Regions from separate parts of the Propionispora vibrioides genome, predicted to be linked through region 2. Evidence: riboswitches for the same ligand, from Rfam matches in the RefSeq annotation. Region 2 holds a riboswitch; the other holds the start of a gene.
The links. Region 2 has a riboswitch for cyclic di-AMP ahead of BMW43_RS06025 (3D domain-containing protein). Riboswitches for the same ligand answer to the same signal wherever they lie in the genome.

Region 1: linked by a shared signal. The riboswitch ahead of BMW43_RS21645 (3D domain-containing protein) and the one ahead of BMW43_RS06025 (3D domain-containing protein) in region 2 are both predicted to bind cyclic di-AMP.

Annotation. Positions count from the first base shown of each region.
Region 1 covers NZ_FODY01000001.1:112,926-123,381, forward strand. Annotated here, with positions in the region: gene BMW43_RS00635 (7-carboxy-7-deazaguanine synthase QueE) at 1-21, opposite strand, end outside; gene queD (6-carboxytetrahydropterin synthase QueD) at 18-401, opposite strand; gene BMW43_RS00645 (glycosyltransferase family 2 protein) at 515-1,801, opposite strand; gene pssA (CDP-diacylglycerol--serine O-phosphatidyltransferase) at 1,993-2,673, opposite strand; gene BMW43_RS00655 (phosphatidylserine decarboxylase family protein) at 2,670-3,308, opposite strand; gene BMW43_RS00660 (WecB/TagA/CpsF family glycosyltransferase) at 3,413-4,141, opposite strand; gene BMW43_RS00665 (transglycosylase domain-containing protein) at 4,296-6,299, opposite strand; gene guaB (IMP dehydrogenase) at 6,603-8,057, opposite strand; gene BMW43_RS21645 (3D domain-containing protein) at 8,226-8,639, opposite strand; cyclic di-AMP (ydaO/yuaA leader) riboswitch at 8,647-8,776, opposite strand; gene BMW43_RS00680 (hypothetical protein) at 8,915-9,382, opposite strand; gene thmT (2-hydroxymuconate tautomerase) at 9,448-9,834, opposite strand; gene BMW43_RS00690 (hypothetical protein) at 9,968-10,456, shown strand, end outside.
Region 2 covers NZ_FODY01000005.1:79,762-90,217, forward strand. Annotated here, with positions in the region: gene BMW43_RS05985 (hypothetical protein) at 92-445, shown strand; gene BMW43_RS05990 (DUF6236 family protein) at 556-843, shown strand; gene dut (dUTP diphosphatase) at 849-1,283, opposite strand; gene BMW43_RS06000 (dCTP deaminase/dUTPase family protein) at 1,280-2,131, opposite strand; gene BMW43_RS06005 (SH3 domain-containing protein) at 2,348-3,064, opposite strand; tRNA gene BMW43_RS06010 (tRNA-Val) at 3,471-3,547, opposite strand; gene BMW43_RS06015 (DMT family transporter) at 3,610-4,059, opposite strand; gene BMW43_RS06020 (alpha/beta hydrolase family protein) at 4,349-5,098, opposite strand; gene BMW43_RS06025 (3D domain-containing protein) at 5,159-5,746, opposite strand; cyclic di-AMP (ydaO/yuaA leader) riboswitch at 5,804-5,946, opposite strand; gene BMW43_RS06030 (DUF3870 domain-containing protein) at 6,018-6,380, opposite strand; gene BMW43_RS06035 (Asp23/Gls24 family envelope stress response protein) at 6,389-7,216, opposite strand; gene BMW43_RS06040 (translation initiation factor 2) at 7,285-7,557, opposite strand; gene BMW43_RS06045 (PHP domain-containing protein) at 7,592-8,419, opposite strand; gene BMW43_RS06050 (leucyl aminopeptidase) at 8,419-9,921, opposite strand; gene BMW43_RS06055 (stage V sporulation protein S) at 10,111-10,371, opposite strand.

The DNA of each region.
Region 1 (10,456 bases), on a different contig from region 2:
GATCAACTGCAGGGTATTCATTGTTGTTCCTCACCGGAATAACTCACAGCCGAGTGTGCCGACTCCCATACTTTAACCGAAGCAACCGTTACTGTTTCGGCAAGCCCGGCGTGATTGGCAAGCTCGTCATAAATGTATTTGGCTATATTCTCCGCCGTAGGGCTAATCCGGCAAAAGGGTTCAATTTCGTTCAAATAAAAATGGTCCAATTTGCCAATAATGGCCTGAACCTCGGCTTTTAATTCTTTAAAATCAATAAGCATCCCTAAGGTATTTAATTGATTTCCTTTGACAGACACTTCCACCTTCCAGTTATGACCGTGTAGCCGGCAGCATTTTCCGGGATAATCCGGAATGTGATGAGCAGCCTCAAAATCAACAATGATCGTCAGTTCAAACATGGGCGACTTCCTTTCTTTAAACAAAAATATTATTTACAGAATCAAACTATACCGAAAACGATTGAAAAAAGATGAGTTAGAAAACTCACCTTTTGCCATACTTCCTATTCGCTTTATTTAACCGCCTGTTTTCCCAGCAGTTCTTCCTTGGCAAACTCTTCCCGCGTGTCCGGCAGCAGCATGTCCTTGTAACTCATGCTCCGTGTATGCTGAGTATGACTCCAGACACGCTCATTGCGATGAATAAAACCAAGAAATGTAATCGGAATCCAACTGTAAATAAATATAGGATACATAATCAGATAAAGCCAGCACTTCCAACTGGCCCGTATTTTAGCCAAGACAATAACCGGGAAGATATATTGTCCGATAGCAATTGCCGTCCAAACCTCGATTGGTAATATCATATACAAAATGTTCGTATAAAAAGGAACATAATGATAAACATAGTTCGATAAAATAAACAAAGTGGAGAGTATCAAAAAATACGGTTGTATCAAATGAATAATTCCGTCCAGTAACCGGACATTTTGCTGTTTTATCCCCTCAACCAATAATTGGGGAATATAACGGCCGGCTACGTCAAAATGCCCCTGTGCCCACCGCTTACGTTGATTCCATGCTTGTTTAAAGGTCAGTGGTTTTTCGTCATAGACAATGGCGTCATGAGCCCACGTGGTAGGAATTCCCTTCAGCAACGCTTTCATGGTAAACTCCATGTCCTCCGTCAGACAAGTAGCTCCCCAGCCGTGCTCTTCCAGCACTTCTGACGCAATACACATTCCGGTCCCGCCTAAAACACTGGACAAGCCGATATTATACTTAGCTAGATGCCAGATATGGTTGACCACCCAGAATGAAATGGCAAAAGTCCCGGCAATCCAGGTATCATTAGGATTCTTCGCATCCAAATAACCCTGAATGACCCGCTCGCCTTTACACAAGCGATTATTCATTTCCAATAAAAACTCGGGATGAACCAGATTATCGGCATCGAAGATGACAACACCATCATATTTTCGCTCAAGTCGGAACAGCTTGGCAAACATCCATTCCATGGCAAAACCCTTGCCACGCTCCTCCAAATTAAACCGTTCATGAACATTGGCACCTGCATTACGGGCAATTTGAGCTGTTTTATCATTACAGTTATCGGCAACTACGAAGATATCATATAGTTCGTTAGGATAGTTAAGCACATGCAAATTCTCAACCAGTTGTCCAATAACCTGCTCCTCATTATGTGCAGCAACTACGACAGCAAATGTTTTTTGGGGAATAAGAATCTTTTCTTCCTTCCTTTTCCACATACCAAAAAACGCAATCACAAAATAGTATACCGTGAAAAAGACGATAATAAGTTGTATGGGAACCATTATGTAATCCAAAATATAGTTCATTCTAACGTTACTCCTTCTAAAAAACCTGTTTTTAAAAGGATTCCAGGAAAACATACAAAATGCTAATTATCAGATGACCGATAATTAGTGGCACAATAGCTTCCCCAGTCCCCTATTGTTAGACACTTTATTTACAAATAATATACCCCAATCCAAAAACAAGTATCCGATTATACTGTGCACGAGGTATATTATGCCGTACAAGTATCAAACAAACTAAAAAGAGTATTGAGTATACCCAGTAAAACATAAGCAATAAAAGGAATGAAAATCCATGCCGTTGCGTCTTTAATTATAAACAACAGGAAGGCGGCAAAAACTGCCGTACAGATAGCCGGAATGGCACGTATTTTTTCTCCCTTTCCCTTGAAATCAGGATAACGAATCGTACTGACCATAAGATAGCCGACAATGGCAACCAAAGCGGCAAACAGCCAGGCTTCCGGTTTATACCCTACCAGTATAAAGGTTGCTACGACACAACCGCCAGCCGGTATGGGAAGTCCCATAAAATAGCCTTTTACAATACCCGTATTTACATTAAACCGTGCCAAACGAAGCGCGCCACAGGTCGCAAAAAGAGCAGCAACACCATAGCCGGCATAGCCCAGCTCATGCAGCAAAAAAACATAGGCCAAAATTGCCGGTGCCACCCCAAAGGACACAAGATCACACAACGAGTCCAGTTCTTTGCCAAACTCACTGCTGACTTTAAAAAACCGAGCCGCCCGGCCGTCGAAACCGTCAGCAATCATGGCGAAAACAATGAAGAAAGCGGCATACACAAATTGTTGTTGTAAAGTGGATATAATTGCAAAAACACCCAATACCAAATTAAGCGCTGTTAACGCATTGGGGATTATGCTTTTCATTGCATTAACCTCCCGATAATGGTTTCCCCGCCTTTTACCCGGTCCCCTTTTTTCACAAGAACCTCTACGGTTTTAGGCATAATAACTTCTGTACAGGACCCGAACTTGATCATCCCATAGCGTTCTCCCTTTTCAAGCATGCTTCCCAAGGTGACCCAGGATACGATCCGGCGTGCTAAAAGTCCGGCAATCTGAGTAACCAGAACGCGCATATTTTCACTCTCCAGACCGATGGCATGCCGTTCATTTTCACAGCCGGCCGACTCTTTATAGGCAGGACGGAAACGTCCGCAAGTATATTGCTGGAAAGTAATCTCGCCAGCAATAGGACTGCGGTTCACATGCACATCAAAGACAGACAGGAAAATAGTTACCTTATTGCCTACTTCATTTAAAAACTGATCATCATATACTTCGCAAACACTCATCACCTTACCGTCGGCAGGTGACAAAACGAGCACGCTATCTTCGGGAACGGAGCGATTAGGATTCCTAAAGAAAAATGTAACAAAAACCAATAATGTCCCAGGGACAACACTCCAATAAGGGCCAGCGGCCAAAGCGACTATGGCGGTGAGCAGTGCAAGAAAAGCGATGTATATGTAACCTTCTTTGACTATAGGCGTTTTAACCATCTATACACCCCCTTCGTCCCTCTATAGCATTATAAAAATAAAAAGCAAGGAACTCTTATCTTCCTGCATTCTCAAATTATTATAATATAATAGAAGTACTTTGTCTAATGTTTTTTATGGCCCATAACCTTGAGAACAAAGCGTGGCAATGCCAGCATGCGAATAGCCCGGGACGGCTGATTAAGCAAACGGAACAGCCATTCCAGATTGGCACGCTGCATCCAAACAGGAGCACGGCGGACATTCCCGGCCATAACATCAAAAGTTCCTCCCACCCCCATACATATGGGAACGTTAAGGGCAGTCAAATTGGCCTGCAGCCACTTTTCCTGCTTGGGCACACCCAAAGCAGCCAATAATATGGCAGGTTCGGCCCCCCTAATTTCATTAATAATAGCTGCCTCATCTTCTGATGAGAAAAAACCGCTTCGCGTACCTGCGATTTGTAAGCCGGGATAATTTCTTTCTGCTGCCGATTTTGCCTCTTCCGCCACACCTGGAGCACCGCCAAACATAAAAACCCGGTAACCCCTTTGGGCGGAAAGTGCCAATAACCGTTGAGCCAAATCATAGCCGGCAACCCGTTCCGGCATAGGGGCTCCCTGATACCGTGCCGCCCACACAACACCGGCTCCGTCAGGAACCACCAGATCAGCATGGTTCAAAATATCGGCTAACTCCCTATCCTGTTGGGAAAACATAACCATTTCGGCATTTGCGGTGGCAATCAAATGAGGTTTACCCGAATCAATAAATCTCTGTATCGTATCGACAGCTTCCTGCATGGTAACACAATCAATCATTATATCCAATACCGATATCTTCATATGCACTGCAGACTACAATCTCCTTTTCCCTTAGGGCGTGTTTTCAAACTAACGGAATGGTCCATAGAACAAAAGCGCCGTCAGGGAACATTTCAGATAGTTTGAAAACACGCCCTAGTATAAATAACCTACCTAGGCCAAAGAATATTTTACCATATTATTAAAACTTGGGCAATTGAAACGGGAAGTTCCACTTCAATTTATCATTACGCTTTTTTCTGTTTCCTTCCTGTTGATCGCTTCCCGGTACATCGGCTTGCTTTTGTCTGGAATTTTCCAGTTTCGCCCGGGAATCGACTTCACTAGGTTCACTTCCTTTAATAAAGGCATCATACTCTACTTCCGGACAGGCCGGCGTCGCCAATTTTCCCGAATCGGTACAAATAGGAATGCCTGTCACCACGTTAGCCGGAACGGCAAAGGAAGCTCCCTTGCTAAACGGCAGTTGTGATACCATATTACCCCATAATTGCGCCACCTGCGTTCCCGAAATCCCCACAGGTGTACGATCATCATTCCCTACAAAAATTCCCACCAGAAGTTCCGGCGTGAAACCAACAAACCAGGCCGTTTCATAATTATCGGTCGTTCCCGTCTTACCGGCTGCATCCCTGCCAAGCTGGGCCGGCGTACCAGTCCCACTGTCGATGACCGCTTTCATCATATTGGTTGTTAGGTAAGCAATTTCCGGACGCAAAACCGCCTGTTGAAGCGAATGATTTTCTTCCAATACCTGATTATTTTCATCCAAAACTTTTATGATACTGACAGGTCGGGAAACTATTCCGTTATTCGCAAAAGCCGTATACGCCGTACTTAATTCCAGCAGATTCACCCCGCGGGTCAATCCACCAAGCGCTGCCGCCAAATTGTTATCTTCCGGTACCAGCGTCGTGATACCCAGGCTTTTAGCCAAATTTAACACTTGTTCGATCCCAACCTGCCGCCCTAATTTTACCGCAGCTACATTGACAGATAATCGCAAAGCTTTTTTAAATGTAATGGGACCAAGATATTTCTTATCATAATTCTGTGGACTGTAACCATTAATATTGATAGCCTCATCCAGAATAATGGAATTCATCGGCATTCCCTGATCAAGGGCCGTAGCATATACAAATGGTTTAAACGCTGAACCTGGTTGACGTACCTCTGTAACAACCCGGTTTATCTGACTTTCCTCATAATTTCTGCCACCAACCATGGCGCGGATATATCCATTCCGGGGATCTAGCGCTAAAATGCCGCCCTGTTGATTTCCCAAAATGGTTTCTGCAGCCTGCTGCGTTCTAATATCAAGGGTGGTATAAACCTTGAGTCCGCCTTTATAAACCCGGTTGGCTCCATACTTTTCCACTAATTGATTAGCGATATAATCAAGAAAATAGGAGGCTTGCACCGAACGTTTCTTCTTGCCCGAAACAACCAGTTGTTCTTTTTTGGCTTTCTCCGCCTCTGCCTCTGTAATATACCCCGCTTTGGCCATGCCGGAAATAACCGTATTACGCCGTTCCAGTGCCGCCCCGCTGTCGATATAGGGAGAATAAATATTGGGCCCCCGGGGCAGACCGGCCAGCAAAGCGCTCTCGGCCAATGTCAAGTCTTTGGCTGATTTACCAAAATAGACCTGCGCTGCAGCTTCCACACCATAGGCTCCCTCGCCAAAATACACCTGATTTAAGTAGGCCTGCAGGATTTCCTGTTTGGTAAATTTCCTTTCAATAATTACCGCCAACAGCAATTCATTGACTTTTCGGGAAAAGGTTCTTTCCTGGGTAAGAAACATATTCTTGGCTAACTGTTGAGTAATCGTGCTGCCGCCTTCCACAAGTCCACCGGTTCGAATATTTACCCAGAGAGCACGCAAAATCCCAATCGGATCAACACCTATATGACTATAAAATCGTACATCTTCATTGGCAATGACCGCCTGCTGAATATAGGGAGAAATATTACTAAGAGTAACCACCACCCGATTTTCCTCAAATAACTTAGAAATAAGCTGCCCCTGACTGTCATAAACCTGCGTAGCTTCGATAAGCTGCAGATTCTCCAGATTGTCGGTACGCGGCAGATTAATGCCGGCGCAACCGCCAAGTAAACTGCTTGTCAAAAATAAAACCAGTAAAAAAGCTGTGCATGAAAAAAAGCGAAATCTATACACCGGTGCACCTCCCTTTCTACTAGTATTTCAAAAAATATAGGCTTTACGCACTTAGGTGTGTTTTCAGACTAACGGAATAATCTATGGCCAGTGATTTTTGCGCTAGACAAGGCAAATTTCTGCAGGAACAATAGACGTTACTTCAATTCTACCGGAGCATGGCACAAAAAACACCGTCAGAGAATGTCTTGGATAGTTTGAGAACACACCCTAACGTGATGTTCAGTTATATAAGACAAACACCGCCAACAAGAATTGTGGACGGTGTTTTTGTTTTATCGTACTGATAGATCAATTGCAGTTTTACAAACTATAGTTAGGAGATTCCTTGGTAATGTTCACATCATGAGGATGGCTTTCTTTTAGCCCGGCACCGGTAATACGAATGAACTTCGATTTAACAATCAATTCCTGGATGTTGCATACGCCACAGTAACCCATGCCGGAACGCAGGCCGCCAACCAGTTGGAAGACAGTATCCGCCAGAGAACCTTTATACGGCACACGGCCTTCAATACCTTCCGGTACCAGCTTGTCCATATTCTCTTGGAAATAACGGTCTTTGCTGCCCTCAGCCATGGCTCCCAGTGATCCCATTCCACGATATACCTTGTAGCTGCGCCCTTGATAAATAATCGTTTCGCCCGGACTTTCCTCTGTCCCAGCCAGTAGATTTCCTACCATAACAACGCTGGCTCCCGCCGCAATCGCTTTAGTGATGTCACCGGAATATTTAATACCGCCATCGGCAATAACCGGGATATTATATTCACGGGCCGCCTGCGCACAGGAATATACAGCCGTGATTTGCGGAACACCGATACCGGCAATAATACGGGTTGTACAAATGGAGCCAGGACCAATCCCCACTTTCACAGCATCCACACCGGCTTCTATTAAATCGCGGGTGGCTTCTGCCGTAGCCACATTGCCGGCAATAAGATCGACTTGCGGATAGGCAGCTTTGATGGTCCGCACCGCATCCAAAACACCCTTAGAATGGCCATGGGCGGTATCCACTACCAGGACATCAACCTTAGCCGCGACAATGGCATCAATACGATCCATCATATCGGCACCAACACCTACGGCTGCAGCAACCAGCAACCGGCCTTTGGCATCCTTCGCCGAGTTAGGATATTTTTGAGCCTTCTCAATATCCTTAATGGTAATAAGCCCTTTTAAATTGCCTGCTTCATCAAGCAATGGTAATTTCTCAATCCGGTGCTGACGCAATAACTCCTTGGCATCTTCCAGGGAAGTGCCAACAGGTGCCGTAATTAAATGTTCCCGTGTCATGCAGTCACGGATTTTAGCGGTCAAATTAGTTTCAAACCGTAAATCACGATTGGTTATAATGCCTACTAATTTGTTATTTACCGTAACAGGCACACCGGAAATATGGTATTTTTCCATTAGATCATGCGCGTCTTGCAGTATGTTATCCGGCGATAAAAAGATGGGATCAACGATAATTCCGTGCTCGGAGCGTTTTACTTTATCAATCTCGTTGGCTTGCCTTTCAATGGACATATTCTTATGAATTACGCCCAAGCCGCCCTCTCTGGCCATGGCGATAGCCATTGGTGCTTCTGTTACCGTATCCATTCCGGCACTTACAATAGGAATGTTGAGTTTGATATTCCTGGTCAGATAGGTATTCACTTCTACATCCCGCGGTAAAATATCGGATCTTCCCGGGATTAACAACACATCATCAAAGGTTAACCCTTTTGTGGCAAATTTGTCCTCAAACATTAAATTATCTCCTTCCCGAAAACAATACAGGTGTATTTCATAATATAATACCACATTTAAACTTACCGAATCTACCATTTTTTATGTAGGAGTTAAAAATTTTTACCTATTTTCGACAAAAAAATCATGGATTGAAAGACAAACCCTCCAATCCATGATATCTAGTCATTATTTTTCTAATACATATACTTTAACGTGTTGGATACCGAAATCATAGGCCTTTGCCACCGACTCAACAGCAATATCCACCCGGTTTCCCTTAATAGCGCCGCCGGTGTCTTCCGCCACCGCATACTTTCCCTGTCCGTCAGGGAACTCAATATACACTTTAGAACCAAGCGGAATAACCGAAGGGTCTACAGCAATAACACCCGGACGAATCTGAGTGCCTAAATGAGTCAAATTACCCCATTTGCCATTATCATGTGGTCCTGGTGCATACGCGGTTGCCTTAATATCCAGTTTCTTAGTATAAGAATCCGGCTTGGCTGCCGCCTTGGCAAAAGTAACAGGTGCAACAAAAGTCATCTGCAAAACAGTTAGTATGGTACCCCATAAAAGTATTTTTTTAAAATTCAACATGGCGGTACACTCCTTTCTATATGCCTGCGAGGTTAGCTGTCGGGTTCGGACAAAGGATAATCCCTACCGCCTTTGGCGGATTCACCCCAAAAATGGTTCCCCCGTTTTCTTTAAGAGAAATTCGGCATGCACATATAATACCGTAACTGCTTAACAAAGGCAACCTGCTTTCAATATGGTATACTATATTTACGCAAAATTACTATTAGTATACTCCGTTATAACATCATATACTCCTATTTGCTCACAAAGTTGCTAGGACGTGTCTTCAAACACTACTCCTTGCCAATCATGAATGGGGCAAAACCAAGCTGGCCCCAAAGATGATTATGTACGGTCCGTACAGCGCCCCCCACTTTTCGCTTTTCCATTAGTTTTATTTGCTCCAAGGAAAGATACCACGCTTTTTCTTTCGGATAGGCGCTATTGACACCTGCCTGGTGATAATATTGAGCCGCCCGCTCCAATAAGGAATAGATTGTCCATAAAGGAATGGCTCGCTGCAAAACGGCCCCTTCCATTCCTGCAATATAGGCATGGACTTGTTTCCAATCCTCATCTGAACCAGTCAGCCGCCCTATTTCCAGGCTGGCTGGCTCATCACTTTGCAGCACTTGTATAAACTCTTCCTGCAATACAAGCAGCAGGTCCCACAGACAGGTTAATTCCGGTGTGCGCTTTTTCAGTTGTTCCAATTCTTCGATTATCGCTCGCTCTAAATCCTTGGCAAAGGTCTTTTTCATAGGGTGTGCCTCCTTGCTAAAACAGCCCATTCGCGCTAAGCGATGGGCTGTTTTTTTACTTATTACTACTTATCCAGCATGAGTACGCCGGCTTTGCTGATATGTTGCTTAGCAGCCTCCCGGATTACGATGGTCACTGCGTCGGGCTGGCATTTGGCAGTTTCAACAATTACCTCCGTAATTTTTTTAGCAAGTTCTCTTTTCTGTTCGGTAGAACGGCCTTCCAACATATCAATTTGAACAATCGGCATAATAGCTCTCCTCCTTATCTTTGGGAGTCGCTGATTCAATAATCCTGTCGGGCTGGCTAAAGATTTTTCCGTCTGGCAAGGAAGCAAATCCTTATGAATAGCAGTGCTCTCGCGAGGCTTTGCTGACGACGCCAGGCGGAAAAAGACCTGATAGAACGAACAGTACGAATAAATCAGTGACTCCCTAAATATATTCGTCATTCACCCTAACAACCCTGCCGGTTAGGTTATGCTTTAACCAGGGAAATATGCCAAAAAAGGAACACTATCCTTCCATTTTTCATAAAGTATAGTAAGTCAGTTTATAATTTTTAACACAGGGAGGAAAACGTTTATGGGATTTTTACATGAAATCCGTAATCTAGAGTTCATTAAAGATCTGGAGCGTGAAATCAATACAGATGTATTGCTATTTGGAATTGATGGGTTTACCTATTATGGAAATTTGCAGGCAATTGAGGATTGCCGGATAGCTTTTCTAACCCCTGCAATAACGGCAGAATCCAATGAAGTTGAAATTCTTACGCCGGGGGGCGAAATCAGAGAAGTGACCTTCTTGCGAGTTGACCTGTGGTCAATTATCGCCAAAGGCTCCGGCATTGTAAACGATCCCTTTAATAACACCGGTTCCGGAAATGCCTTGAACGTTAACGGCGTAATCGGCTTAGGGCAGCGTGATGGAGAAGAGCAACGCCAGGACGGACATGATCTGGTATGTCAGTTAAGGCGCATGGTCGGCGATACAGTAGTGCTTACAACTTTGGGCGGTTTCTTATTTGAAGGAACGCTCGGCGCGGTAGACAATTGTCTGGCACTCTTAACA
Region 2 (10,456 bases):
AGGTATTTATAATCCTGAAAAAGAAGTATATAAAATTGGCATTAACCTAATCAGCAGTTAGTTGTATATATAAAATTAGGTGGTGAGGCGTATGAGTATAAAAGATACCGATCATGTTGCGTTATACTACCCCTATTTGATGCCGACAAACAGTCTCTGGTTAAAACAGCCATTATTTTATTGGGACCATATTCAATCAATTTTACCAGACAATGCAAAAGAACGCTATCAGGTTCTAACTCCTGATCTGCAATTTCTCGAGGCAGAAGGTATATTTAGTACAATTGACCCCGGGTATATCACATATCTACTTGATCTAGATGCTATTGTTGACGATGTAAGAAAAGTACTGAAATCGTCGAGTTTTCCGCTCCTCAAAAAAGGTATTTTTGCTTCTCTAGGTATAAGTTATGAGGCTTCTTATTCGCATTACACTCCCATTTGAAAGGATAAAATGACCTCCTCTATTCTAGGACAACTTAGAAACGAAGGATTAATATTATCTATGATGATGTAGAAGAATATCTCGTTCCTACAGCAGAGGCTGGAGTCTTTATGGCAGTTCTTACTAAGCATATTGCAGAAGGTAAGTCTCCATACACAGTTCCTGTTACCGATACACTTATAGCACGAGATTTATTGTACTGTTCACCCGAACATACGAATCACCTTGGAATAAACCTTATTTTAGAAAACATTTTTCCTTCACCAGGTAATGATGTTCCACTTCAGGATATTATAGAATTCAGAATAAGACGACAGGATGAATTAAAGCAATTTAAAGATATAATGAGTAACTACTTTGCAGAAGTATCACGAATCAAAGATGTAACAATCATCTGATTTTTTTACACTCCAGTTGACCCAAATCCACCTTCTCCACGTTCGGTATCATCTAAGTCTTCGCACACTTGTACCTCAACAGAAAGAATAGGTTGTACTACCATCTGCGCTATCTTCATTCCACGCTCTACTTTAAATATTTTCTTCCCATGATTTATTAATATTACTCCGACTTCCCCCCTATATCCTTGATCAATAGTTCCGGGTGAATTCAAAACGGTAATTTGATGTTTAAGAGCTAGCCCGCTACGAGGTCTAATCTGAGCTTCTGTGCCCACTGGTAATTGTATACTTAACCCTGTAGGTATCAATGCACTTTCTCCAGGCATTATTTCTGTATCGATAACAGAAGATATATCTAAACCTGCATCACCGAAATGAGCATATTGCGGCAACTTTGCATTATCATTTAGTAATTTAACTTTTAACTTACTAATCATAGAACTTCCTCCTTAACAACCTTAATTGCCATGAATAATGATATTGCTATAGCTAACATTCCCATAAAAACACCTTTGTCAATAAAAAACAGATATGTTTCTAAAGCAGAACATGCTGGAATAAGTGCAAGTAGTCTAAAGAAGCATAACAAAAACAGTATAACTTGTAAAGTTTTTAAACCATAATATTTACCTTGTGCAAAAATACGATTAATAGCATTTGTTTTTTGTCCAGATATTATAGATGCTTTTGAGTCTTGTAATAATTTAGTATATTTCTTTTTAAATTCATCATAAACATCTTCTTTTATAAAAATAGTTTGTACTTTTCTTAAAAAATTTTTATTACTATCTGTTAATTCTTTGTCAAGAACATCCTCTGATATATTACGAAGAATGTCTACTCTGCTTGCTTGATTATCGTGATCTTTGTCTGCTGGAGTATTAACTTTGTATAATATAAGCGTCACAAATGATTTGTTTACGGGTAATTTAAGTATTAAGTCAGTTGGATTATTTAATGAGATAAGCAGTGGTCCATGCCAATTAGGATCTAAAGTAGTAGAAATATGGCCAAAGCCTTGAGATACAACGCCAACCTTAGAATGGAATGTACCAGCAATTTTCTTAGACACCCAAACAGCTTCTTCTGTCAAAATTAAAACAGTGTCATGTGGCTTTATATTATAAAAGCCATCAATAGCTGGTACTAAATCCTGGGAAGTGAGAGAAAAAACAAAATCAGTTGGGTTAAAGTTATAACCAACTGGTGTTAAATCGTCTTCTCTAAAAGGAAATATAACAATATCTTTATTTAAAGCTTTTCTTATATCTCTATCAGAAAACATAAATTATCCCCTTTTGAGTATACCGCTTTAGTAATGTAAAATACTTCATTCAATTACCAATTCCTCTATTTTTTAGTAATTTAGTAATTTGGTCAGATTGTTTTTAAAAATTGCAGAGATGTGACAAGAGCAAATAACAAATTTTCTAATATGATAAAAATAACCCTTATGGAGCTTACCCAGTAAGCTCCATAAGGGTTATTCTACCGTTGATTTCTACTTTGATTCCTTTACTCCAATTAAATAACGGTTATTAACCCACCCCTGAATTCCAATGCCATCAACACCCCGCCATCGAATAAAAACCCAATCTCCATTCGTATCTATCACCTTAACATTCCATCCAAAACACAGACCACCAATAATAGCTGCGTCAATATTAAGCTCACTTCTAACATTTAATTCACGTACTCGTACTATTTTAGCGTGTTTAAGTTCATCAGGGGAAATACTCGTAAGGGCGTTCTGGTTAGCTTCTTCCATATGGGCAATACGTAATTCCCTAAAAACTTGAATTGATTCAGGAGGATATATGTATGATACAACATCTTTGCAATAGGGCATAATTACTTGTGTGAATATTACGCAAAATAATCCAAATAATGCTTGGTTCTTATATTTTATAATTAACCCACTTAGCTTGTTAACAAACTGAATTAAATCAAATGTAGCTCCGTGAGTAGATTCAATAACAGCAACATTAAGGTCTTGTAATTCTAAATCAGATAATTTACGATCTTCTAGACAATCTTCTAGACTATCATCATAAAGTTTGTTAAATTTATCGAAATCGATTTTATTAAAATCAATACTAATAGAAGCCTGTTGAATTCTTACTAAGACATTATTTATTTGTTCCTGATTAGCGACATAGTATTTAAAAACGGGTTCTAGGCTGGCATTCATTGCTATATGCATATTTGCTGCTGCCATTACTGCGTTCTTAATCCCTTCAGTTAAGGCAGGATTATTATTAATATATCTTTGTATAGCTTGAGCTCCAACAAATATCTAGTATTGAATTTGCAAACAAGTTTCTACTGTAGGAAGAAGTACCTTATTCAAATTATTAATTAAGTTTGATAAATTCTCCAGGTCAAATTCACTCTGCGACATAAATTCTCCTCCTTATCTTAATCTAATTTGATTAATACATTCGAACTCCTGCATAGCTCAGTTGGTTAGAGCGCTTCAAGCATCGTAAAATCTATCTTCCTACAATATCAAAGAAGCGCAGTAGCAACAAAATAGCAACATTTTGATATTTCTAAGTAGTTTTTTAAGCAAAACAAAAAGCAGTACAGAGCTCATGGAGCCTTGTACTGCTTATCATTCTCTATGGTGGGGTTAGGAGGACTCGAACCTCTGACCTCTTCGATGTCAACGAAGCGCTCTAACCAACTGAGCTATAACCCCTTAAGACATTTCACATTATAGTATGAAAAACAAGAGTTGTCAAGCAGCGGCTTATTTATTTGTTATTTTAGCAATAGATAAGCGCCCACAGTCAGCAAAAACAGGCCGGCCAGATCGTTCCATTCCCAGGCCATATGCTCCAAGCCAAAGCCGCCGTAATGGTCAATAATAATGGCCGTCAGCACCTGGCCGACGATAATGGCCGTCGTTGCGTTAGCCATGCCGACTTTGGGTATGCTGGCGGCCACCAGATAGATAATAAATACACTGATCACGCCACCCAGGTATACATACCAGGGTGCTTCCGGCATGGCCGCCAGACTGCCTTTGCCCATTTTAAAGACAAACAGGAGTAGCAGCAAAATGACCGTACCAATAAAATGCACGACAAAGGTGGTTTCAATAAGACCGATTACCTTGCTCAGCGCCGCGTTTAGCGAACCCTGAATGGCCATAAATATGCCCGACAAAAGCGCCAGTAGCAGAGCCAGCATATTATTCGATAAATCCACGCAGCATACACTCCTTTTTAAAAGACCGGCCAGCCTTAAACTCCAAAGAGCAGCCATTACTGCCGGCTGCCTTGAGTGAAACACTGATTCTATTCACGCAGCATTCTGACGGAACTTTGACCGTCTGGTGGCATCAGTAGACCTTGAAGAACTTAACGTTCCTCTAAGTTTAGCTTGATTACCAGCCGAAAACAGCTCTTGCCCCGCCGGCAAGCTCATTAAATCAGCACTTTTCCAGGCTTGCTAAAAGCTTTGACCAGTCAGTTGGCTAAGAAAAAGCGCCCTGCAACTACCGTTTAGGGCGCTTTTCTAGTATGCTTGATTGCAGCGATTTTATCCATTTCAATATGGCTGCTGTCGTTTCCCGGTAAAAAGCGTGCAACTGATGGTCACCGCCCGGTACGGCAACCAGTTCCTTTCTGCCGACAAGCTGTTGATATAAGGTTTCCGCCTGAGCAAAGGGGACGGTCTCATCCTGCGTCCCATGAAGAACAAGAACAGGAATGCCCTTAAGCGAACGGGCAGCCTGCAGCAAATCATAATCGGCAAAGTCCTGGATAAAGGCAGGCGTCAGTGAACTACGGCCATAGGAATCGGTAACGTGTACCGTCTTCCCCGCCAAAAGCCGTTGGTAGTTCTCCTGTAAAGCCAGCCGGAAAGTTTCTTCCAGATTTGATGGTGCCGCCCACAGGCATAGCCCGCTGATTCCCTCCGGCTGCGCCGCAGCATAGGTTAACGCCGCGCTGCCGCCCATACTGCGTCCCAGGAGCACCAGCCTGCTGGCGATCTCCCGCCGGGCAAACGCCGCCACTGCCGCCAGTTCATCAATTTGCTGCGTCAACGGACCAAGAGGAGTAAAATCGAAACGTACCACCGACAAACCCAGCTTCACGACTTCCTCCGCCAGGGCAACCGCCCGGCCGCCGCCTTCCTTGGAACCACGAAAACCATGACAAATAATTAGTACCTGGTTGGAAGTGCCTTCGTGTATCACAACAGGTAATTGCGCATTGGCATGAATAAGCATAATGGACTTCATACATGTCCCTCCCTTCCGGCTTGTTAATAAAATAAAAAAAAAGAAACAGGCACCAGCCTGTCAATCAATAATGTATACAGTTACCTGCTGCCTGCCAAACCGCAGGGCATCGGCATGACTGTCAAACGCTAAATCGATTACGTTACCACGAATTGCTCCGCCTGTATCATCGGCGATAGCATATCCATATCCTGGTATGTATAAACGGGTTCCTAAGGGAATCACATTGGGATCCACTGCAACTAGGCCCTTGCGCAATTGAGTACCACGAGCTGTATAACTGGAATTACCGGGATCAAACGCACTATAGCCGGAGGCCCGCATGCTGATTGAGCGGCTGTAGCGGCTGGTATCCGAGCCGGTGCCGCCACGATTCAGATAAGCAAAGGTTTCGCTGCCGGCAACCCCGTCCACAGCCAATCCGTTGCTGATCTGGAACTCCGTAACCGCCCGGAGCGTCCCATTGCCAAACACCCCGTCAATAGGCCCCTGATAAAACCCGGCGTCAGTCAACAGTTTCTGCAATACCTGCACGTCATCACCACGCATGCCCACTTTGAGCGCCGTATCTCCCGGCGCGGCAAACACAACGGCATGTATGGCAAGCAGTATGCAGACGAACACTGCTGTAAGGAAAAATTTCCTCAATCGTACCACCTCTCTTTACTCGCCCCAAGCTAACTGCCATGAAAAAGACCAGGGCAATATCCCTTGCGGCTTCTGCCTCCGAGGTTAGCTGTCGGGTTAGGGTAAAAGAGAAGGAATAGAGAACCCTTCCGGATAACCGGATTCACCCCTGTATATTTAGTGGTCCCCCCGTACCTATAAGGATTCGGCATTATATATTATAATAATCCAAGCCTTCCCGCCTGTCAATGTCCATGCTTTGGCCTAAATCGCCATATAAAACAGTCAGGGCTTATTCGGCAGGCTGTACATGGTGTTCTTCGGTATAACTCCGATATTTGTCATAAATAATCCGGAGCGTCGTAATCAGCGACTTTTTAGCGCCGCCCTGATAAATCCGGTCAATCAAATGTACCAGTTCATCAACGCCGTCTTTCAGGCTGTAGCCGACCAATGAGTCCGCAATATGCCTTCTGGCCAGTTTAGTAGCCAATGTACAGTCGGCCTCCACAATTTCTCCTGTCGCCACCTTCACCAGAACGACAATTCCCACAACCTTATATATCTCATTGGCGGTTATGCCAATTGGCAATTTGGCATAACCGGAAAACAAAACCAGATCATCACACAATACTTTGCTCAGGATAAACACCACCAAATGTCTTATTCTACACTTAACCGCTTGATCGCTATATTGACATCCTTGACCAATAGACCGGTCATAAACTCAACCACACTCTTTATCCGGCACTGGGCATCATAGACCACTTCCCGGAGCACACTGCCATACCGGACGGTAACATCCAGTGAAATGGATATGCCGGTCTCCCGGTCATGGGAATTTTTTATATTAATTTGCCCGGTTTTACTAATTGAGGTATCATTGGTTGCCACAAAATCCACAATCGAAGCGATGGCCGCATCGGAAATTAAAAGCTTGCCATAATAACTAAAGGTGGGGCGGATAATCGACTTTTCGCCCAGCTTATTTCGCCGCTTGGCCTGGGGCTTCTTAAAGAATATTTCCAAAGGGTCGATCATGTAGCCGGAGAAATGAGGTTTCAATTCAATGGTAGGCACCGGTATGATATGTTTTCCCTCTTTTAGACGGCTTTCCCGCGCTTTGGCGATTTCGGCTTTTGTAGCAATGTCTTCAATAAAAATAGTCTTGCTAATCGACGGCAATTGCAAGGCATCGACAATTTTCTGCACCATGTTTTCCGAAGTGCCCAAGATTAAAATACGGGACGGCCGTACTTCGGCAATAGCCGCCCGTACCTTTTCGGCATGCTCGGGCTCCATAAAAATGGCCCGCCGCACAGCTTTAATCTTACTCGGTTCTTTCTTCGCCGAATAGCCGGCGATAATTTTACTGTCTTTTATCAAAATGCCATCATCAATGATGGCATCCGCGGCATGTTCATGTGCCACGATGAGCGCACGATGACTCTTACCGGTTCCACTCGGTCCCACTAATGCAATTACATCCACTGGCTGCCCTCCAAGCCTGCTCTTAAAAATTCTCTATACATAAAAAATAAACACCTTCCAAGGTGTTGTCAAGTGGGCCTATGGAAATTGTTCTGCACTTGCCGTTCTAACTCGGTTATGCGAGTAGTGTAATGCATAAGTTTACGCGCATACCGGGTGTTATTCCGTAGCAGTTTCTCATTTTGCAATGCCAGCTTTGACAATTGTTCACTTTTTTCTCGTTCCAGCAAGTCAAGCAAATTCATCAGCACCCGCCGGCTTAGCCGGAGTGCCTCGACCTTATCCTCCAGCTCGCGGATGCGAGCCTGCAAGTCTGTAATCAGGCTGACTTCTGTATCCATTAGCATCCTCCTGAAATCTTAGTGGTCCACACCACTACCCCCTCGGGGAGCAAAGATGTTCAGCCAATGACGCCGGTACGGCGACAATACCCAGCGTCTCAGGAAAACGACCGGGAATCCCGTGAAAGTCCGACCCGCCGGTAACAAGCAACCGGTGGCGCCGGGCCAATGCGAGGTATTGTTCTATATGTTCGGCGTCATGTCTGGGATGGTACACTTCCAACCCATCAATGCCAGCCTGGATGACTGCCAGAACAACCTGGTCATCGCCGACCAGCCCTGGATGAGCCAATACAGCCACACCACCGGCCTTTTTGATCAAAGCAATCACACTGGCCGGAGAAAGTTTGTCATGGGGGACATAGGCCGGTCCTCCCGTGGCTAAAAGTTTCTCAAACACGTCACCGACGGTAGGGAAATAGCCTTTGGCCACCAGTGTCTTCGATATCTGGGCACGGCCGATGGAGGTCGCCGCTCCGGCAATGTCCAGCACCTCCTGATAGGTAATATCAAACCCAAGCGCTACCAGCTTTTCAACAATACGCCGGGTACGCGTCCGGCGGCTTTGGGTCAACAGCGTCAGTTGCTCGCTTAACTCCGGTTGGTGAATATCAATATGATAACCTAAAATATGAACCTCATGACCGGGCAGATCGGTGCTGAATTCAATGCCGGGAATCAGCGTCAATGCGTCGTCCGGTGCTAAGTTTTTCTGCTGCTCCAGCAATAAAAGTCCGTCTACCGTGTCATGATCGGTAATGGCGATATAGCGTAATCCGGCTTCCCGTGCCTGCCGTAAAATTTCAGTGGGAGTATAGCGGCCATCGGAAGCGGTAGTATGAATATGTAAGTCTGCCTTCATCAGGCTTCAGCCAGGCTATAAGCCAACTCCACCAGCGTACGCACTCCCACACCCGTACCGCCTTTGGCCTGATCCCCCTTAGCTTTTGTCGTATCCGAAGTACCGGCAATATCCATATGAACCCAGGGAATAGCTTCAACAAAATGACCGATAAACAGTCCTGCCGTGATCATGCCGGCCATTCTGCCGCCGGAATTTTTCAGGTCGGCAATATCGCTCTTGATTTGCTCCTCATATTCCTCGAAATGAGGCATTTCCCACACTTTTTCCCCGGCAGCCGCCGCGGCTGCCTTGACCTGGTTGCACCATTCCGGCTGATTGGTAATAAGCCCGGAGGCGACATTACCCAGCGCCACGACACAGGCGCCGGTCAGCGTGGCCAGATCAATGATTTTCTCAACTTTCTGTTTTACCGCATAAGCAACGGCATCGGCCAGAATCAGCCGGCCCTCGGCGTCGGTGTTGACGACCTCAATGGTTTTGCCGCCAAGGGAGGAAATCACATCACCGGGCTTTACGGCTGAGCCGGACGGCATATTTTCTGTACAGGGCACCAAAGCGAGAATATTAACCGGCAGACCCAGCCGTCCAATAGCGTACATGGCTGCCAATACAGCGGCGCCGCCGGCCATATCACCCTTCATGTCCCCCATATTTTCGCTGGGTTTCAACGAAATGCCACCACTGTCGAAGGTGATTCCCTTGCCGACAAAAGAAACATAGCTGCTGCTTTTTTTATTGCCCGTATATTTTAGTATGATAAACGCCGGCGGCTGCACGCTGCCCTGAGCCACCGCCAGCAAGGCGTGCATGCCCTGTTTCTCCATGGCGCCTTTATCCAGTACAGTAAGCTCCATCCGGCCTTCCTTCGCGATCTGAGACGCATGCCAGGCCATTTTGGTGGGAGTCATGACCTGACCGGGATGATTGACCAAATCCCGGGCCAGGCTTATGCTTTCCGCAATGATTTGTGCCTTTTCCACTGCAAGGCTAAGTTTGGCGATATCCGTCTGGCTCTCGGCCAACAGGCCCAATTCCGTCACACAGACTTCTGCCTTAGCCTTTTTCTCCGTTTTATAATAGTCAAAACTGTATAAGCCAAGCAAGCTGCCCTCTACCATCGCCTGCACCGCGTCAGGCAGGGTCTCCTCTCCCCGGTACAAGGCGGCCAGTACCCGCCGGGCATTGGCCTTTTGGGCCGCCCGGATAGCCGTTCCCGCCGCCTGGCGGATTTTCCCGGCCGTCAGCTTCTCTTTGTTGCCCAGGCCAATGAAAATAATATGTTTAGCGGCCAATTTCCCGCAGGTATAGAGTGAATGGATCTCGCCAAATTCACCGCATTTCGGCTGGCGGCTGAGCAGTTCAGTGACATAGCCTGCCAGTGCCTTATCAATTTCCTCCAGATACGAGCCACTTACCTTCATATTCTGATACAGCCCGACAAGCAGGCTATCACAAGCCACTTGCCCCAGCTGCTCTTTTATTTCCACGTAGATATGCATCGTCTCACTCCTATAGCGTCAGTTCGACCGGTGTGCTTCCACAATGGCCTGTTACGTTGCCACAAGGTGAAGAAAATCACCGTCAGGTTTCTTTCCCCAACACCCGGCTATATAGAATAGTATGCCATATTTTGCAAAGATAAAACAGTAAAACCTGTTCAACAGAACAGGTTTTACTCATATTAGCTATTAGCGCGGCTCTACGATCAATTTCATGGCGGTACGTTCTTCTCCGTCAATCAGGATATCGGTAAAGGCAGGGATGCAGATGAGATCAACACCGTGAGGAGCTACAAAACCTCTTGCAATTGCTACTGCTTTAACTGCTTGATTGAGAGCGCCCGCACCGATGGCCTGAATCTCTGCACCACCACGTTCTCTAAGCACTCCAGCCAAGGCGCCTGCTACGGAATTAGGATTGGATTTTGCTGATACCTTCAAGACTTCCATGTTTAAGTACCCTCCTTTAATTAAAACGCAAAGTTAAAGTCCTATTTTATGTGGTATTCGTTACCTGACCAAATAATTCCTTTTT